Regions from separate parts of the Cellulomonas palmilytica genome, predicted to be linked through region 1. Evidence: predicted binding sites of a transcription regulator. Region 1 holds the regulator's gene; the other holds the start of a gene.
The links. Region 1 encodes HrcA, which represses chaperone genes, less so after heat shock. Its sites were predicted from a motif close to TTNGCACTCGNNNNNNNCGAGTGCNAA; they were not measured.

Region 1 (7,548 bases):
TCGTCGGCTCCGTGCCGGTGCGCCCCTCGCCGGTGAGCCGGTACCTCGACGACGGCATCGACGCCGCGCTCGCCGAGGCACCCGACGAGGAGACGGCCGAGCTGGTCGTCGCGGTCGACCGGATCCTCACGCACGCCGACGCCGTCCGCCGCCTCGGCGTCCGGGCGAACGCCGACACGCCCGAGGACGCCGCCCGCGCGCGGCGCCTGGGTGCGCAGGGCATCGGCCTGTGCCGCACGGAGCACATGTTCCTCGGCGACCGCCGCCTGCTCGTCGAGCGCGTGGTCCTCGCGGCCGACGACGACGAGCGCCAGGCCGCGCTCGACGCGCTCCTTCCCGTCCAGCGTGAGGACTTCGTCGGGATCCTGCGGGCCATGGACGGGCTGCCGACCACGATCCGGCTGCTCGACCCGCCGCTGCACGAGTTCCTGCCCGACCTGACCGAGCTCTCGGTGAAGGTCGCGCTGGCCGAGTCCCGCGGCGAGGTCGACCCGCACGACGTGACCCTGCTCGCCGCGGTGCGGCGCATGCACGAGGCCAACCCGATGCTCGGCCTGCGCGGCGTGCGGCTCGGGCTCGTGGTGCCGGGGCTGTTCGCGCTGCAGATCCGCGCGGTGTGCGAGGCGGCCGCGCAGCTGCTCACGGACGGGCTCGCGCCGCGCCCCGAGATCATGGTCCCGCTCGTCGGCTCGGTGCAGGAGCTGCGGCTCGTGCGCGAGGAGGCGCTGCGGATCATGGCCGACGTGTCCGCGGAGACCGGGCAGACGCTCGACCTGCCGGTCGGCTGCATGATCGAGCTGCCGCGCGCGGCGCTCACCGCGGACCGTCTCGCGACGCAGGCGCAGTTCTTCTCGTTCGGCACGAACGACCTCACGCAGACCACGTGGGGCTTCTCGCGCGACGACGTGGAGGGCGCGTTCTTCCCGCAGTACAACGCGAACGGCGTGCTCGCGGTCTCCCCGTTCGAGACCGTCGACACGCGCGGCGTGGGCCGGCTCGTGCAGATCGCGGTCGAGGAGGGCCGCGCCACGCGGCCCGACCTGCACCTCGGTGTCTGCGGCGAGCACGGTGGCGACCCGGAGAGCATCCGGTTCTTCCACGCGGTGGGTCTGGACTACGTGTCCTGCAGCCCGTTCCGGGTGCCGGTCGCGCGGCTCGAGGCCGGTCGCTCGGCGGTCGCGGCGGCGAGCGACACGCGCTGACCGCCCCCTTCCCGGCGGGGTGAGTCCGGGCACGAGCACGGCGCCGGTCCGCGCGGAGATACGCGGGCCGGCGCCGTCGTGCTCCCCGGGCGCGCCGGGCGCCGGTGCGGGTGCGGGGTCAGCCCCAGCGGCCCAGGCGCGTCGCGAGCAGCGCGAGCGCGACCGGGCCGGCGGTCGAGGTGCGCAGCACGTGCGGGCCGAGGCGCACGGGCCGAGCGCCCGCGTCGACGAGCCGCGCGAGCTCGTCGTCGCCGATCCCGCCCTCGGGGCCGACGACGACGAGGACGTCGCCGTCGTCCGGGAGCGCAGCCTCGGCCAGCGGGTCCGTGGCGGACTCGTGCAGCACGAGCACCGCTCCTCCCGCGGCGACGACCTCGCGCGCCCGGGCAGCGAGCGCCTTGGAGTCGAGCGCGACGTCCACGTCCGGAACCCACGCGCGCCGCGACTGCTTCGCGGCGGTCCGCACCGTGCCCAGCCAACGCGCGCGGGACTTGGCGGCGCGCTCCCCTCGCCACACGACGATCGAGCGGTCCGCCTGCCACGGGACGACCGCGTCCGCCCCCACCTCGGTCGCGGCCTCGATCGCGAGCTCGTCCCGGTCGCCCTTCGCGAGTGCCTGCACGAGCACGAGCCGCACGCGCGGCGTGGCCTCGCGCACGAGCTCGAGCACCTCGACGTCCACGCCCTCGTGGCCGACCTGCGCGACGACCCCGACGACCCGCACGCCGCGCGTGTCCACGACGTCGACGCGCTCGCCGCGCGCCTTGCGCTGCACGACCCCCGCATGCCGCCCCTCGGCGCCGTCGAGGCGGAAGGTGTCCCCCGCCGCCAGGGTGTCGAGGCGGCCGGGGTCGACGACGAAGACGGGTGCGGTCATCGGGCGTGCGGGTCCTGTCTCGAGGCGGTGACGGTGTGGGTGAGGTGCGGGTGAGGCGCGCGTGACGGTGCGGCTGGTCGGTGCGGCTGGTCGGCGCGGGCGGCGTCGGCCTGGCTCAGCGGCCGGCGAGCTTGTCGCGCAGCTTGCCGAACACGCCCTGGTGGGCGGCGGCGAGCCGGCCCTCGGGGCGCTCCTCGCCGCGCAGCGCCGCGAGCCGGCGCAGCAGCTCGGCCTGCTCGTCGTCGAGGTTCGTCGGGACGGTGACCTCGACGTGCACGTGCAGGTCGCCGCGCCCGCCGACGTGCAGGTGCCCGACGCCGAGCCCCTTGAGCGTCACGACCTGCTCGGGCTGCGTGCCCGGGCGCAGGTCGACCTCCTGCTCGCCGTCGAGCGTCTCGAGCGTGAGCACCGTGCCCAGCGCGGCGGCGGTCATCGGCACCGAGAGGGTCGCGTGCAGGTCGTCGCCGTCGCGCGTGAACACCTCGTGCCGGCGCTCGCGCACCTCGAGGTAGACGTCACCGGGCGGGCCGCCCGCCGGGCCGACCTCGCCCTGGCTCGTGAGCTTGATCCGTGTGCCCGTGTCGACGCCCGCGGGGACGTCCACCGCGATCGTGCGACGTGCACGCACGCGGCCCTCGCCCGCGCACTCGGTGCAGGGCTCGGGGATCGTCGTGCCGAACCCGCGGCACGCGGCGCACGGCTGGTTCGTCATGACCTGGCCGAGGAACGAGCGCGCGACGCGCTGCACCGTGCCGCGGCCGTGGCACACCTCGCACGTGCGGGGCGACGTGCCGGGACGGCAGCACGTCCCCTGGCAGGTGGGGCACACGACCGCCGTGTCGACCGGGACCTCGCGGTGCGTGCCGAACGTGACCTCGGCGAGGTCGAGGTCGAGGCGCAGCAGCGCGTCCTGGCCGCGACGCGCCCGCGGGATCGGCCCGCGCTGCGCGCTCGCCCCCGTCGCCGCGCCGAAGAACGTCTCGAAGATGTCCTGGAAGCCGAAGCCCCCGCCCATGCCGCCGCCGGGCGACGACGGGTCGCCGCCCAGGTCGTACGCGCGGCGCTTCTCCGGGTTGCCGAGCACCTCGTACGCGCGCGAGACGTCCTTGAACCGCTCCTCGGCGGCCGGGTCGTCGCCCGCGACGTCCGGGTGGTGCTCGCGGGCGAGCTTGCGGTACGCCTTCTTGATCTGCTCGGGCGTCGCGTCGCGCGGGACGCCGAGGATCGCGTAGTAGTCGTTGCTCACGAGGTGGTCTGCTCGCTTCCTGGCGGGCTCGTCGGGTGGTCGGGACGCCGGGGCGTCCGCGGTGCGCGCGGCCGGGTGCTACCCGGCCAGGATGCGCGTGAGGTAGCGCGCCACGGCACGCACGGACGCCATGGTCGCCGGGTAGTCCATGCGGGTCGGGCCGATCGCGCCGATCCGGGCGACCGAGCCGCCCTCGTCGCCGTACCCGCTCGTGACGAAGCTCGTCTCGACGAGGCCGTCGTGCTGCGTCTCGTGGCCGATGCGCACCGAGACCGACGCGGCGTCCTCGGCCATCTCGGACAGCAGCCGCAGCAGCACGACCTGCTCCTCGAGCGCCTCGAGCACCGGCCCGAGGCTGCGCGCGAAGTCCGTCCCGCCGCGCGCGAGGTTCGCGGTGCCCGCGAGCACCACGCGCTCCTCGCTCTCCTGCGCGAGCGTCTCCTCGACCACGCCCACGACCTGCCGCAGCAGCGCGACGTCCTCGGGCGCGTACTGCTCCGCGACCTCGTCGACCAGCCCTCGCAGCTCGGCGAGCCGACGGCCCGCGACGCGCACGTTGAGCGTCGCGCGCAGCTGCGCGACGACGGCCTCGTCGAGCTCCGCGGACGTCTCGAGCGTGCGCTGCTCGACGCGGCCCGTGTCGGTGATCAGCACGACGAGCAGGTGCCGCTGCGCCACGGGCACGAGCTCGATGTGGCGCAGCGCCGAGCGGCGCAGGGACGGGTACTGCACGACCGCGACCTGGTGCGTGAGCTGCGCGAGCAGCCGCACCGAGCGGTCGACGACGTCGTCGAGGTCCACCGCGTCCTCGAGGAACGCGCCGATCGCGCGCTTCTCGGGCGCCGACAGCGGCTTGACGGTCGTGAGTCGGTCGACGAAGACGCGGTAGCCCTTGTCGGTGGGGATGCGACCGGCGGACGTGTGCGGCTGCGCGATGAACCCGCTCTCCTCGAGCGCGGCCATGTCGTTGCGGATCGTCGCGGACGACACCCCGAGCGCGTGGCGCTCGACCAGTGCCTTCGACCCGACGGGCTCGCTCGTCGAGACGTAGTCCTCGACGATCGCGCGCAGCACGTCCATCCGCCGCTCGTCGCTCATCTCGCCTCCGTCCGTCGCGCTGCGCGTCGCTCGCAGCCGTGCCGCCGTGGTAGCACTCGCCTGGTCCGAGTGCCAATCCTACGCCGCGCCCGTGGGGCACCGCCCGAGCCGTCCGCTCGCACCCTAGGGTGACGGACCGACGGACCGCGACGAGGGAGAGCCAGGGTGATGGATCGCTACGGGTCGGACGTGCTGGGCGGCGGGCGCACCGAGCACCACCGAGGGCCGCGGACGTCCCGGCCGCAGGCCGCCGAGCGCGGGCTCGTCGTCGAGGAGGTCACGACCGGCTGGGTCGGGGCCGTGGTGCGCGTCGAGAAGTCCGGCGGCCAGCACGTCGTCGTGCTCGAGGACCGCAAGGGACGCACGCGCACGTTCCCGCTCGGTCCGGGGTTCTGGGTCGACGGCGAGCCCGTCGAGCTCACCGCGCCCGTCACGTCCACGGCGCCGCGCGCACCCGAGCGCACCGCGTCCGGCTCGCGCGCGGTCCAGGGTGCCAAGGCGCGCGTGGCGCGGGGCAGCCGCATCTGGGTCGAGGGCAAGCACGACGCCGAGCTCGTGGAGAAGGTGTGGGGCGACGACCTGCGCGTCGAGGGCGTCGTCGTCGAGCTGCTCGAGGGCGTGGACCACCTCGTCGAGGCGCTGCGCGAGTTCTCCCCCACGCCGCAGCGGCGCGTGGGCGTGCTCGTCGACCACCTCGTCAGCGGGTCGAAGGAGGCGCGGATCGCCGCCGAGGCGGTGCGCGTGGCACCGCGCGGCACCGTGCTGGTGCTGGGCCACCCGTACGTCGACGTGTGGCAGGCCGTGCGTCCCGCGCGGCTCGGGCTGACCGCGTGGCCGACGATCGAGCGCGGCACCGAGTGGAAGCTCGGCATCCTGCGGGAGCTGGGCTGGCCCGCCGCGGACCAGGCGGACGTCGCGCACGCCTGGAAGCGGATCCTCGGCTCGGTGCGCACGTACGCCGACCTCGAGCCTTCGCTGCTGGGTCGCGTCGAGGAGCTCATCGACTTCGTCACGGCCTGACCGACCCGGGACGCAGGACGGGCTCCCGCGCCGCGCGCGGGAGCCCGTCCTCGTCGAGCCGGGTCAGGCGGCGACGGGCTCGTCGTTCAGGCGGCGGTACACGTACGCCTGCGCGAGCAGGGCGACGGGGACCGTGACGAGCGCACCGACGCCGCAGACGAGACCACCGACGGCGCTCGCGAGCGCGGCGCCGAGGAAGATCAGCACCGCCGGCACGAGGTTGTCCCGGACGAGCTGGAAGCTCGCCTTGAGCGCGTCCACGGCGCCCGTGCCGCGGTCGACCACGTAGTACAGCGTGAACTGCGCGAAGAACGCGACCACGATGCCCGGCAGGTAGCACAGCGCGTAGCCGACCGCGGTGAGCGCCGCGACGAGCAGCGACGCGAGGATCACCGCGGGCAGGTTCTTGAACTTGAAGAACGTGTCGACCGTGAGCGACTCGCCACGGCTGATCCGCAGCGCGCCCTGGATGAAGCCGGCCTGCACGACCGACAGCACGAGCACCGCGACGAGCGAGATCAACGCGCCGGCCAGCAGGACGGCGACGAAGCTCGGACCGGAACCGAAGTGGATCTCCCCGTCGTCGTCGATCGTCGTCTCCGTCGTCCCGAGGAGGACGCCGGAGATCACGAGGTACCACAGGCCGATGAGGATCGCGGACCCGACGACGTAGACGAGGATCGCGATGAGGATCGGGCCGAGGTTCTCGGTGAACTTCTTCCAGCCCCACTTGAAGCCCTCGACCACGTCGACGCTCGAGTCGCCGCCGTAGCCGCCCGGCGCGGGCGGCGGCGGGTACCCACCGGGAGGCGGCGGGTAGGCACCGCCCGGGGGCGGGTAGGCGCCGGCAGGAGGCGGCGGGTACGCACCCTCGGGCGCGGGCGGCGTGGGCTGCTGCGGCCCGGGCGGGACCGGCGTGCTCCCGTCGTCCGGCCGCGGTGTGGTGTCGCTCATGCGTCTCCTTCGACTTCTCGGGCCCGGGGTGGCCCGACGAAAGCGAACCGAAGTGGACCAACCGTGTCAAGGAACCGTGGACGACCTGTGGACGACCGTGAACGACTACCCTGCGACCAGCAGAGTCGCCCCTCTCACCGAACCGGGTGACGCACTGCCAGGACGGACCACACGACGGAGGTACACCGTGAGCACGACACCCCCGAACGGCCAGGGCTGGGACGCGGCTCCGCCGCCGCCCGCGTACGGCGCGGGCCCGCAGCCGCTGCGGCCCGACGAGGAGAAGACGTGGGCGATCCTCGCGCACGTGCTGCCCCTGATCGGCCTCGGCTTCATCGCGCCGCTCGTGATCTGGCTCGTGTTCCGCGGCCGCGGCCCCTACCTGGAGAACCAGGCGAAGGAGTCGCTGAACTTCCAGATCACGCTGCTGATCGCGGTCGTCGTCGGTGCGATCCTCACGATCGTCCTGATCGGCTTCGTCATCCTCGTCGTCGCCGGCATCGGTGCGCTCGTGCTCGAGATCATCGCCGCCGTCGCCGCGAGCCGCTTCGAGTGGTACCGCTACCCGCTCACGATCCGCTTCATCAAGTGACGCGACGCTCGCGGGCGGGCGCTCTCAGGAGCCGAAGCCCGCGAGCGTCCGCACGACGAGGTCCGCGAGCAACCGACCGCGCCGCGTGAGCACCAGCCGCCGCGCCGTCAGGAGCGTCCGACCGTCGAGGAGCCCGTCGGCGACGAGCCCGGCCACCCGGCCCCGCTCGTCGTCGGCGAGCTCGTCGAGCGGCATCCCGTCGGCGAGCCGCACGTGCAGCATGAGCCGCTCGAGCGCCGCCGCCTCGTCGTCGACGACCTCCCGCCCCGCCGCCGGGCTCAAACCCGCGTCCAGGCGGGCCGCGTACGCGCGCGGGTGCTTGACGTTCCACCAGCGCACACCGCCGACGTGCGAGTGCGCGCCGGGACCGACGCCCCACCAGTCGTCGCCCCGCCAGTAGGCAAGGTTGTGCCGGCACGCGTGCTGCGCGCTGCGCGCCCAGTTCGACACCTCGTACCAGCCGAGGCCCGCCTGCGTGAGCAGGTCGTCGGCGAGCTCGTACTTGGCCGCCTGGTCGTCGGCGTCGGGCAGCGTGAGCTCGCCCCGGCGCACCTGCGCG
Region 2 (7,548 bases), 450 kb from region 1:
ATCTTCGGCGCGCTCGCCGACGCGACCCGGCGCGACATCGTCGTGCGCGTGCTGGCGGAGGAGCAGTCGGTCTCGACGCTCGCCCGGCAGTACGCGATGAGCTTCGCGGCCGTCCAGAAGCACGTCGCGGTGCTCGAACGGGCCGCGCTCGTGCGCAAGCGCAGGCAAGGTCGTGAGCAGATCGTGAGTGGCGACGTCGAGACCGTCCGGGCCGCGGCCCGGCTGCTCGACGCGTACGAGGCGGTCTGGCGCGGTCGCGTCGACCGGATCGCGGACCTCCTCGCGGAGGACGGCGACCACCAGGAGAACCCGCCCCCGAACGACGAGAGGGACCCGTCATGACTGTCGTCAGCACCACGAAGGACACCGAGGCGCTGAGCCTCGTGATCGTCGCCGAGCTCGCCGCACCGCCCGAGAAGGTGTGGACGATCTGGTCCGACCCCCGCAAGCTCGAGCGCTGGTGGGGGCCGCCCGAGTGGCCCGCCACGTTCGTCGACCACGACTTCCGCACCGGCGGGAACGCGAGCTACTACATGACCGGCCCGGACGGGTCGAAGGCGCACGGCTGGTGGACGTTCGTCTCGCTCGACGAGCCGCGCTCCCTCACGTTCGAGGACGGCTTCGCCGACGACAGCGGCCGACCCTCGGACGCGCTGCCGACCATCCACGTCGCCGTCGGGATCGAGGCGTTCGACGGCGGCACGCGCATGACCGTCACGTCGCGGTTCGACACGCTCGAGGACCTCGAGAAGATCGCCGGCATGGGCATGGCCGAGGGCATGACCGAGGCGATGGGCCAGATCGACGCGATCCTCGCCGAGAGCTGAGCGCCGGGCGCGTCCCGGTCGCCGGGCCTACAGCGGCTTGCCCGCGCGGAGCTCGGCGACCAGGGACGCGACCACCGCGTCCAGCTCGCCCGCGTTGCGGCGGGCCACGGCACGCTGGCGTTGGTAGGACGCGCCGCGGCGCAGGATCACGCGGACGTCGTCGAGCTCGGCCGCGCAGCCGAGCCGCTCGGCGACGGGCGCGAGCACCTGCAGCCAACGGGACACCGAGTCGGTCACGAGCTCCTCGTCGCCGACGGCGTCGGTGATGACGATCGCGTCCATGCCGTAGCGCGCCGAGCGCCACTTGTTCTCCTGCACGAACCAGGTGGGCATGCTCGGCAGGGTCTCGCCCGCGTCGAGCAGCGACGAGAAGTGCTCGACGAGGCAGTGCGTGAGCGCCGAGATCGCGGTGACCTCGAGCAGGTTCGTCGCGCCGTCCGCGATGCGCATCTCGAGCGTCCCGAACCGGGGCGACGGGCGGATGTCCCAGCGGACCTCGTCGAACTGGTCGATGACGCCCGTGTGCATCATGTCGCCCACGTACTGCTCGAGCTGCGACCACTCCTCGAACTGGTACGGCAGGCCCGCCGTCGGCAGCTGCTGGAACAGCAGCGCCCGGTTGGACGCGTAGCCGGTGTCCTTGCCGTTCCAGAACGGCGACGACGCGGACAGCGACTGGAGCTGCGCGAACACCGTGAGCATCGCGCGCGAGATCGGCAGCACCTTGGCGCGGTCCTCGACGCCCACGTGCACGTGCACGCCGTAGATGAGCATCTGCCGGCCCCACCACTGCGTGCGGTCGATGAGCGTCGCGTAGCGCTGCTTGTCGCTGACCTTCTGCGTCGCCCAGTTCGCGAACGGGTGCGTGCCGCCGCCCATGAGGTCGATGCGCAGGGGAGCGGCCGCCGCGGCGACCTCGTCGAGCGCGCGCTGCAGGTCCCGCCCCGCCTCGGCGACGGTCGTGCACTTGCCCGACGAGATCTCGACCGTGTTGCGCAGCAGCTCCTGCGTGATGTTCGGGTGGTCGTGCCCCACGGTGTCGAAGATCGCGTCGGCCGCCTGGCGCAGGTCGCCCGAGTCGGCGTCGACGAGCGCGACCTCCCACTCGAGGCCGACGGTCGAGCGCTCGCTGTGCGCGAACGGCAGGTGGACGGGTGCGGCCATCACGCGTCTCCCGGGGAGGTGCCGACCGGGCCGGTCGGGGCGGGGTCGGGTCTGTCGAGCGGTTCGACGACGAGCACGCTCTGCTGCCCGGCGATCCGCGTGAGCACGATCGTGCTCGTCGCCCCGCCGCGCAGGTCGAGCTGCCGACGCAGCTGCTCGGGGACCACGGCGGTGCCGCGCTTCTTGATCGTGAGGCGACCGACGCCGCGCTCGCGCAGGTACGTGCGCAGGCGCTTGAGCCCGAACGGCATGCGGTCGAGCACGCGGTAGCCGGTCGCGAACGGGGTCGCGCTGCGCTCGTCGGACGTCACGTACGCGATCGTCGGGTCGACGAGGCGTCCGCGCACGTCGAGCGCGACGTCGCCCACGAGCCCCGCGCGGATGACCGCGCCGTCCGGCTCGTACAGGTAGCCGCCGACCTCGCCGACGTGCGCGTGCGCGGGCTCGTCGGGCGCGAGGACGTGCGCGGTGTCGTTCGCGAGGACGAGCGCGGACCGCCCGGGACCCTCGGGCGCGAGCGGGCCGAACCACAGCCCGAGCTCCACCACGTCACCCTCGACCGAGACCCACTGCGCGCGCGCGTCCGCGGGCAGGTCGCGGTGCGCGACGCCCGGGCCGAGCTTGAGACCGAGCGCGGGGACGCGCTCGCGGACGGCGAGCACCGCGTCGAGCGGCGGCGCGTACGCGGCCGGGTCGTGGATGCGCGAGCCGCCGCCGGTGCGCCGCGCGGGGTCCGCGTAGACGCCGTCGACGTCCGCGAGGTCGAGCGCGAGGCCGTCGGTGTGCCGGACGACGACCTCGGGGAAGTGGCGCAGGTTCACGGTCGCGATCGCCGCGGTCATCTCGTCGAGCTCGGCGGCGGTGACGCGCAGCCCGACGCCCGCGAACGCGAGCGCGTCCGCGCCGATCCCGCACGTGAGGTCCGCGACGTGCGTCAGCCCCGCGTCGCGGTAGCGGCGCGCGTGGTGTGCGGCGACCTCGAGACGCGTCGCCTGCTCGAGCCCCGCGGGGGTGAACAGCATGCCGTCGGCGAAGTCGCCGAGCTTCGCGTGGGCCTTGGCACGCAGCCGGGACTGCGTGAGCGCGGCCGCGACGAGCGAGGGGTGCAGCCCCTCGGCGCGCAGCCGCTCGCCCAGCGGCATCGCGAGCCGCTCGTCGTACGGCGGCAGGGCGGACAGCAGCGCCCACCCCTCGGGGGCGAGCAGCCGGCTGAGCCCGTCGGCATCCATGGCGGCGATCCTTCCACCTGTCGCGCGCCGTGGTGCACCTGTCGGGCACCAGGTGACCCGGATCCGCCGTGGGCGGACACGGTTAGCACTCGCCTTGACCGAGTGCCAAGGCGTTCCTAGAGTGAGGGAACTGGCACTCTCCTGGCGAGTGTGCCAATGCGCCAGGCCTTCCGGCACCCGCGACGACGGTGGCTGGGCGCGACCCGCTGAACCACTCAACACGCGAAGGGGAGGTCCGCAGTGTCGGTCTCCATCAAGCCGCTCGAGGACCGGATCGTCGTGAAGCCGCTGGAGGCGGAGACGACGACGGCCTCGGGTCTGGTCATCCCGGACTCCGCCAAGGAGAAGCCCCAGGAGGGCGAGGTCCTCGCGATCGGTCCGGGCCGGATCGACGACAAGGGCAACCGCGTCCCGCTGGACGTCGCCGTGGGTGACAAGGTCATCTACTCGAAGTACGGCGGCACCGAGGTCAAGTACGCCGGCGAGGAGTTCCTGATCCTCTCGGCGCGCGACGTGCTGGCGGTCGTCACCAAGTGATCGCACGCCGGCCCGCGCCGCCGTCCTGACGGCGACCGCGCGGCCGGCGGGACGACGAAGGCCCCGTCCTGGTGGACGGGGCCTTCGTCGTCCCCGGTGGGTCCGGGAGGTCCTTCGATGGTGCCGGCGGCAGCAGCGGGAGTCAGGCGCTGGTGCGGGCGACGACCGTGCGGGCCCGCTGGGCCAGCAGTGCGGCGCGCTCGTCCTCGGACAGCCCGCCCCAGACGCCGTACGGCTCGCGGACCGAGAGCGACTGCTCGCGGCACTGCTCGAGCACGGGGCAGGTGGCGCACACGGCCTTGGCGGCCTCGGCGCGACGGCGACGAGCGGATCCCCGCTCGCCCTCGGGGTGGAAGAACAGGTCGGGGTCGGCCTGGCGGCAGGCGCCCTCGAACTGCCACTCCCACAGGTCCATCACCGGTCCGGGCAACCTCGAGATCTCGGCCATGCGTCCTCCTCGTTCGATCGTCCGGCTGCGGATCCGGGCGATCTGCTGTCTGGCGGTGGTGCGGTGCTGGGGGCGGTGACCAGGGACCGAAGTCCCAGGTCGAACCGTTGTCGTGACGGGAACGCTACAACCGCGCCAGAATCCGGTCAAGACTCGTTCGCGTGGCAGTTCTGACGCGATTGACGCCACGAGTGTCCCGATTTGCCACGAACGGGGGACGTCCCGACCCCGCGCCGGTGCGCGTAGCGGGTGAGGCGGCTGGCAGAATCGCGCCATGACCTTGTCGCCCGACGACGGCTCTGCCGCGCCCGAGCGCGACACGTCGGACGACACCGTGGCGACCGCCGCCCCCCACCGGCACGCCGCGCCGCTGACGGTCGCGGCCGTCGCCGCGCGCCTCGGCGTCGCCCCCGCCACCCTGCGCACGTGGGACCGCCGGTACGGCCTCGGCCCGTCCGAGCGCTCCGCGGGGTCGCACCGGCGCTACTCCGCGAACGACGTCGAGCGGCTCCTCGTCATGCGTCGCCTCACGCTCGACGGGGTCGCGCCCGGCGACGCCGCACGCATCGCGAGCGTCACCGACGTCGACGAGCGCCCGCAGACCGGCCCGACGAACGTCGACCGCGCGCTGCACGGCGTTGCCGCCGGGGGCACGGGACACGTCGTGCCGTTCGGCACGGGCACGCCCACGGCGCTCGTCGACGCCGCGCTCACCGGCGACGCCGCGACCTGTCGCGCGCTCGTCGCGCTGCCGCGCACCGCGGGCGTCGCCGAGGTCGAGCACTGGTGGACCGGACTGCTCGAGCCCGCGCTCACCGAGCTCGCGCGGCGCACCGTGGTCGACCGGCCCGGGCAGGACGCGCCGCTCACCGTGCGCGCCGCGGCCGTCGAGGCCCTGCGTGCGTGGCTGCCGGCCGCGCCGCGCGGCGGGGGAGTCGTCCTCGTGCTCGTCCCCGAAGGGCAGGAGCGGCCGCTGCTCGTGCACGCGCTCACCGCCGCGCTCGTCGCCGCCGGCGTCGACGCCCGGGCCGTCGGCGGCCCGACGAGCGTGCGCCACGCGCTCGAGCTCGTCGTCATGACCCGGCCCGGGGCGGTCGTGACCGTCTCGCGGCGCGCCGACGTCGACCTGGCGCACGTGACGCACCTCGCGCAGGCTCATCCCGGTCTCGCGCAGTTCGTCATGCTTCCCGACGCGGGCGGCGACGTGCCCGCGGCTGCGTCGGTGACCCGATCCCGGACGTTCCGCGGACTGCTGCACGAGGTGCTGGCCGTCGCGGGTCGTACGCCGAACGGGTGAAGTCCATGGGGGGTCGCACCGTAGGGTGCGGGGGGTATGTGCCGGTGTCGGGCGGAGCCATACCGTCCGATAGCGGCACATGCGGCCATCAAGCACCCATCCGGCGCACGGGACCCCCGCCCGGCGCGCTGGGCGGGCTGGCTAACGTCACGTACCCGAAGGGCCGATAGCACACGCAGGTCCCGATGGGGAACACCTGGAAGAAGGAGGACGCGATGGCGGGTGTGGTCGTCTGCCATGCCTCGACCGCCGTTCGTGAGCGACTGGTCGTGACGTCGATCGGCGTGCCGACGCTGAGCCCTGTTCGAGCGGCCGCCACCGTCGACGAGCTGCTCGCCCACGCGCGCCGCGTCCCGCCGACGGTCGTGCTGCTCGACGCGCACATCCCGGCGCCCGGCGCCGGCGAGGCGATCCGCCGGCTGCGCGCCGTCGCGCCCGGCGTCGCCGTGGTGCTGCTCGCGCAGCCCGACGACTCGGCGGCGCTCGACCGTGCGCTCGCGCTCGGCGCGCGCGGGTTCCTCGCGCCCGACGTCGGTCGCGCGGAGCTCTCGGCGGTCGCGGCGCACGTGCTCGCGAGCCCGGTGCTGCCCGGTGGTCAGCGGCCCGTCGTCGACGTGCCGCGCCCCGCGGTGCCCGCGGCGGACGCCGAGGGCGGCGCGCCCGCGGCGGAGGAGCCGGCGAAGCCTGCCGTGACCCTCACGAAGCGGGAGATCGAGGTGCTCGTCGGCATGAGCAACGGGCGGTCCAACGCGCAGATCGGCGCCGAGCTGTTCCTCTCCGAGGACACGGTGAAGACGCACGCGCGGCGGCTGTTCCGCAAGCTCGGCGCGAACGACCGGGCGCAGGCCGTGGCGATCGGGCTGCGCGGCGGGCTGATCCGCTGACGGTCCCCTCGCGCGCAGGGTTGGGCGCGAGGGACGAGGGACGCGGTCGGGTCCGCGCGGGTGCCGCACGGACCCTCCTCGCGCCGTCGCGCGCGTGGACGGGGCGGTCGGGCACGGTGCCGGGCGACGTATCCTGAACGGATGACGGGACCCGACTCGCCGGCCGACCCCTTCGCTCGCATCGGCCTGACCTACGACGACGTCCTCCTGCTGCCGGGAGAGACCGACGTGATCCCCAGCGAGGTCGACACGACCTCGCGGCTCACGCGTGAGATCGACGTCCGCGTGCCGCTGCTGTCGGCCGCGATGGACACCGTGACCGAGTCGCGCATGGCGATCGCCATGGCGCGTCAGGGCGGGATCGGCATCCTGCACCGCAACCTGTCGATCGCCGACCAGGCGCACCAGGTGGACCGCGTCAAGCGCTCCGAGTCGGGCATGGTCTCCGACCCGGTGACCGTGTCCCCGGACGCGACGCTCGCCGAGCTCGACGAGCTGTGCGGGCAGTACCGCGTCTCCGGTCTGCCGGTCGTCGACGACGAGCGCCGCCTGCTCGGCATCATCACCAACCGCGACCTGCGGTTCGTGCCCGCGGGCGAGTTCGCGACGCGCCGCGTGCGCGAGGTCATGACGGCGATGCCGCTCGTGACCGCGCGCGAGGGGATCGACCGCGACGACGCCGCGGCGCTGCTCGCGAAGCACAAGATCGAGAAACTCCCGCTGGTCGACGACGCGGGCGTGCTGCGCGGCCTCATCACCGTCAAGGACTTCGTGAAGTCCGAGCAGTACCCGCTGTCCACCAAGGACGCCGAGGGCCGGCTCGTGGTCGGCGCCGCGATCGGGTTCTTCGGCGACGCGTGGGAGCGCGCGACGGCGCTCGTCGAGGCGGGCGTCGACGTGCTCGTCGTCGACACCGCGAACGGCCACGCGCGCCTGATGCTCGACATGGTCCGCCGGCTCAAGTCCGATCCCGCGACGCGGCACGTGCAGGTCATCGGCGGCAACGTCGCGACGCGCGATGGCGCACAGGCGCTCGTCGACGCGGGTGTCGACGCGGTCAAGGTGGGCGTCGGCCCGGGCTCGATCTGCACGACGCGCGTCGTCGCCGGCGTCGGCGTGCCGCAGGTGACCGCGATCTACGACGCGTCGCTCGCGTGCAAGC

Region 2: a site for HrcA is predicted at 3,303-3,329, ahead of groES (co-chaperone GroES). Genes of this name have one in related genera too.

The regions. Positions count from the first base shown of each region.
Region 1 covers NZ_CP062221.1:3,081,362-3,088,909, forward strand. The annotation lists gene ppdK (pyruvate, phosphate dikinase) at 1-1,202, shown strand, start outside; gene F1D97_RS13965 (16S rRNA (uracil(1498)-N(3))-methyltransferase) at 1,321-2,079, opposite strand; gene dnaJ (molecular chaperone DnaJ) at 2,195-3,325, opposite strand; gene hrcA (heat-inducible transcriptional repressor HrcA) at 3,404-4,423, opposite strand; gene F1D97_RS13980 (DUF3097 domain-containing protein) at 4,592-5,443, shown strand; gene F1D97_RS13985 (DUF2189 domain-containing protein) at 5,507-6,397, opposite strand; gene F1D97_RS13990 (DUF4870 domain-containing protein) at 6,585-6,989, shown strand; gene hemW (radical SAM family heme chaperone HemW) at 7,014-7,548, opposite strand, start outside.
Region 2 covers NZ_CP062221.1:3,531,296-3,538,843, reverse strand. The annotation lists gene F1D97_RS15930 (ArsR/SmtB family transcription factor) at 1-342, shown strand, start outside; gene F1D97_RS15925 (SRPBCC family protein) at 339-827, shown strand; gene F1D97_RS15920 (glutamate--cysteine ligase) at 855-1,991, opposite strand; gene F1D97_RS15915 (class I SAM-dependent methyltransferase) at 1,991-3,220, opposite strand; gene groES (co-chaperone GroES) at 3,461-3,757, shown strand; gene F1D97_RS15905 (WhiB family transcriptional regulator) at 3,900-4,205, opposite strand; gene F1D97_RS15900 (MerR family transcriptional regulator) at 4,480-5,502, shown strand; gene F1D97_RS15895 (response regulator transcription factor) at 5,688-6,386, shown strand; gene guaB (IMP dehydrogenase) at 6,528-7,548, shown strand, end outside.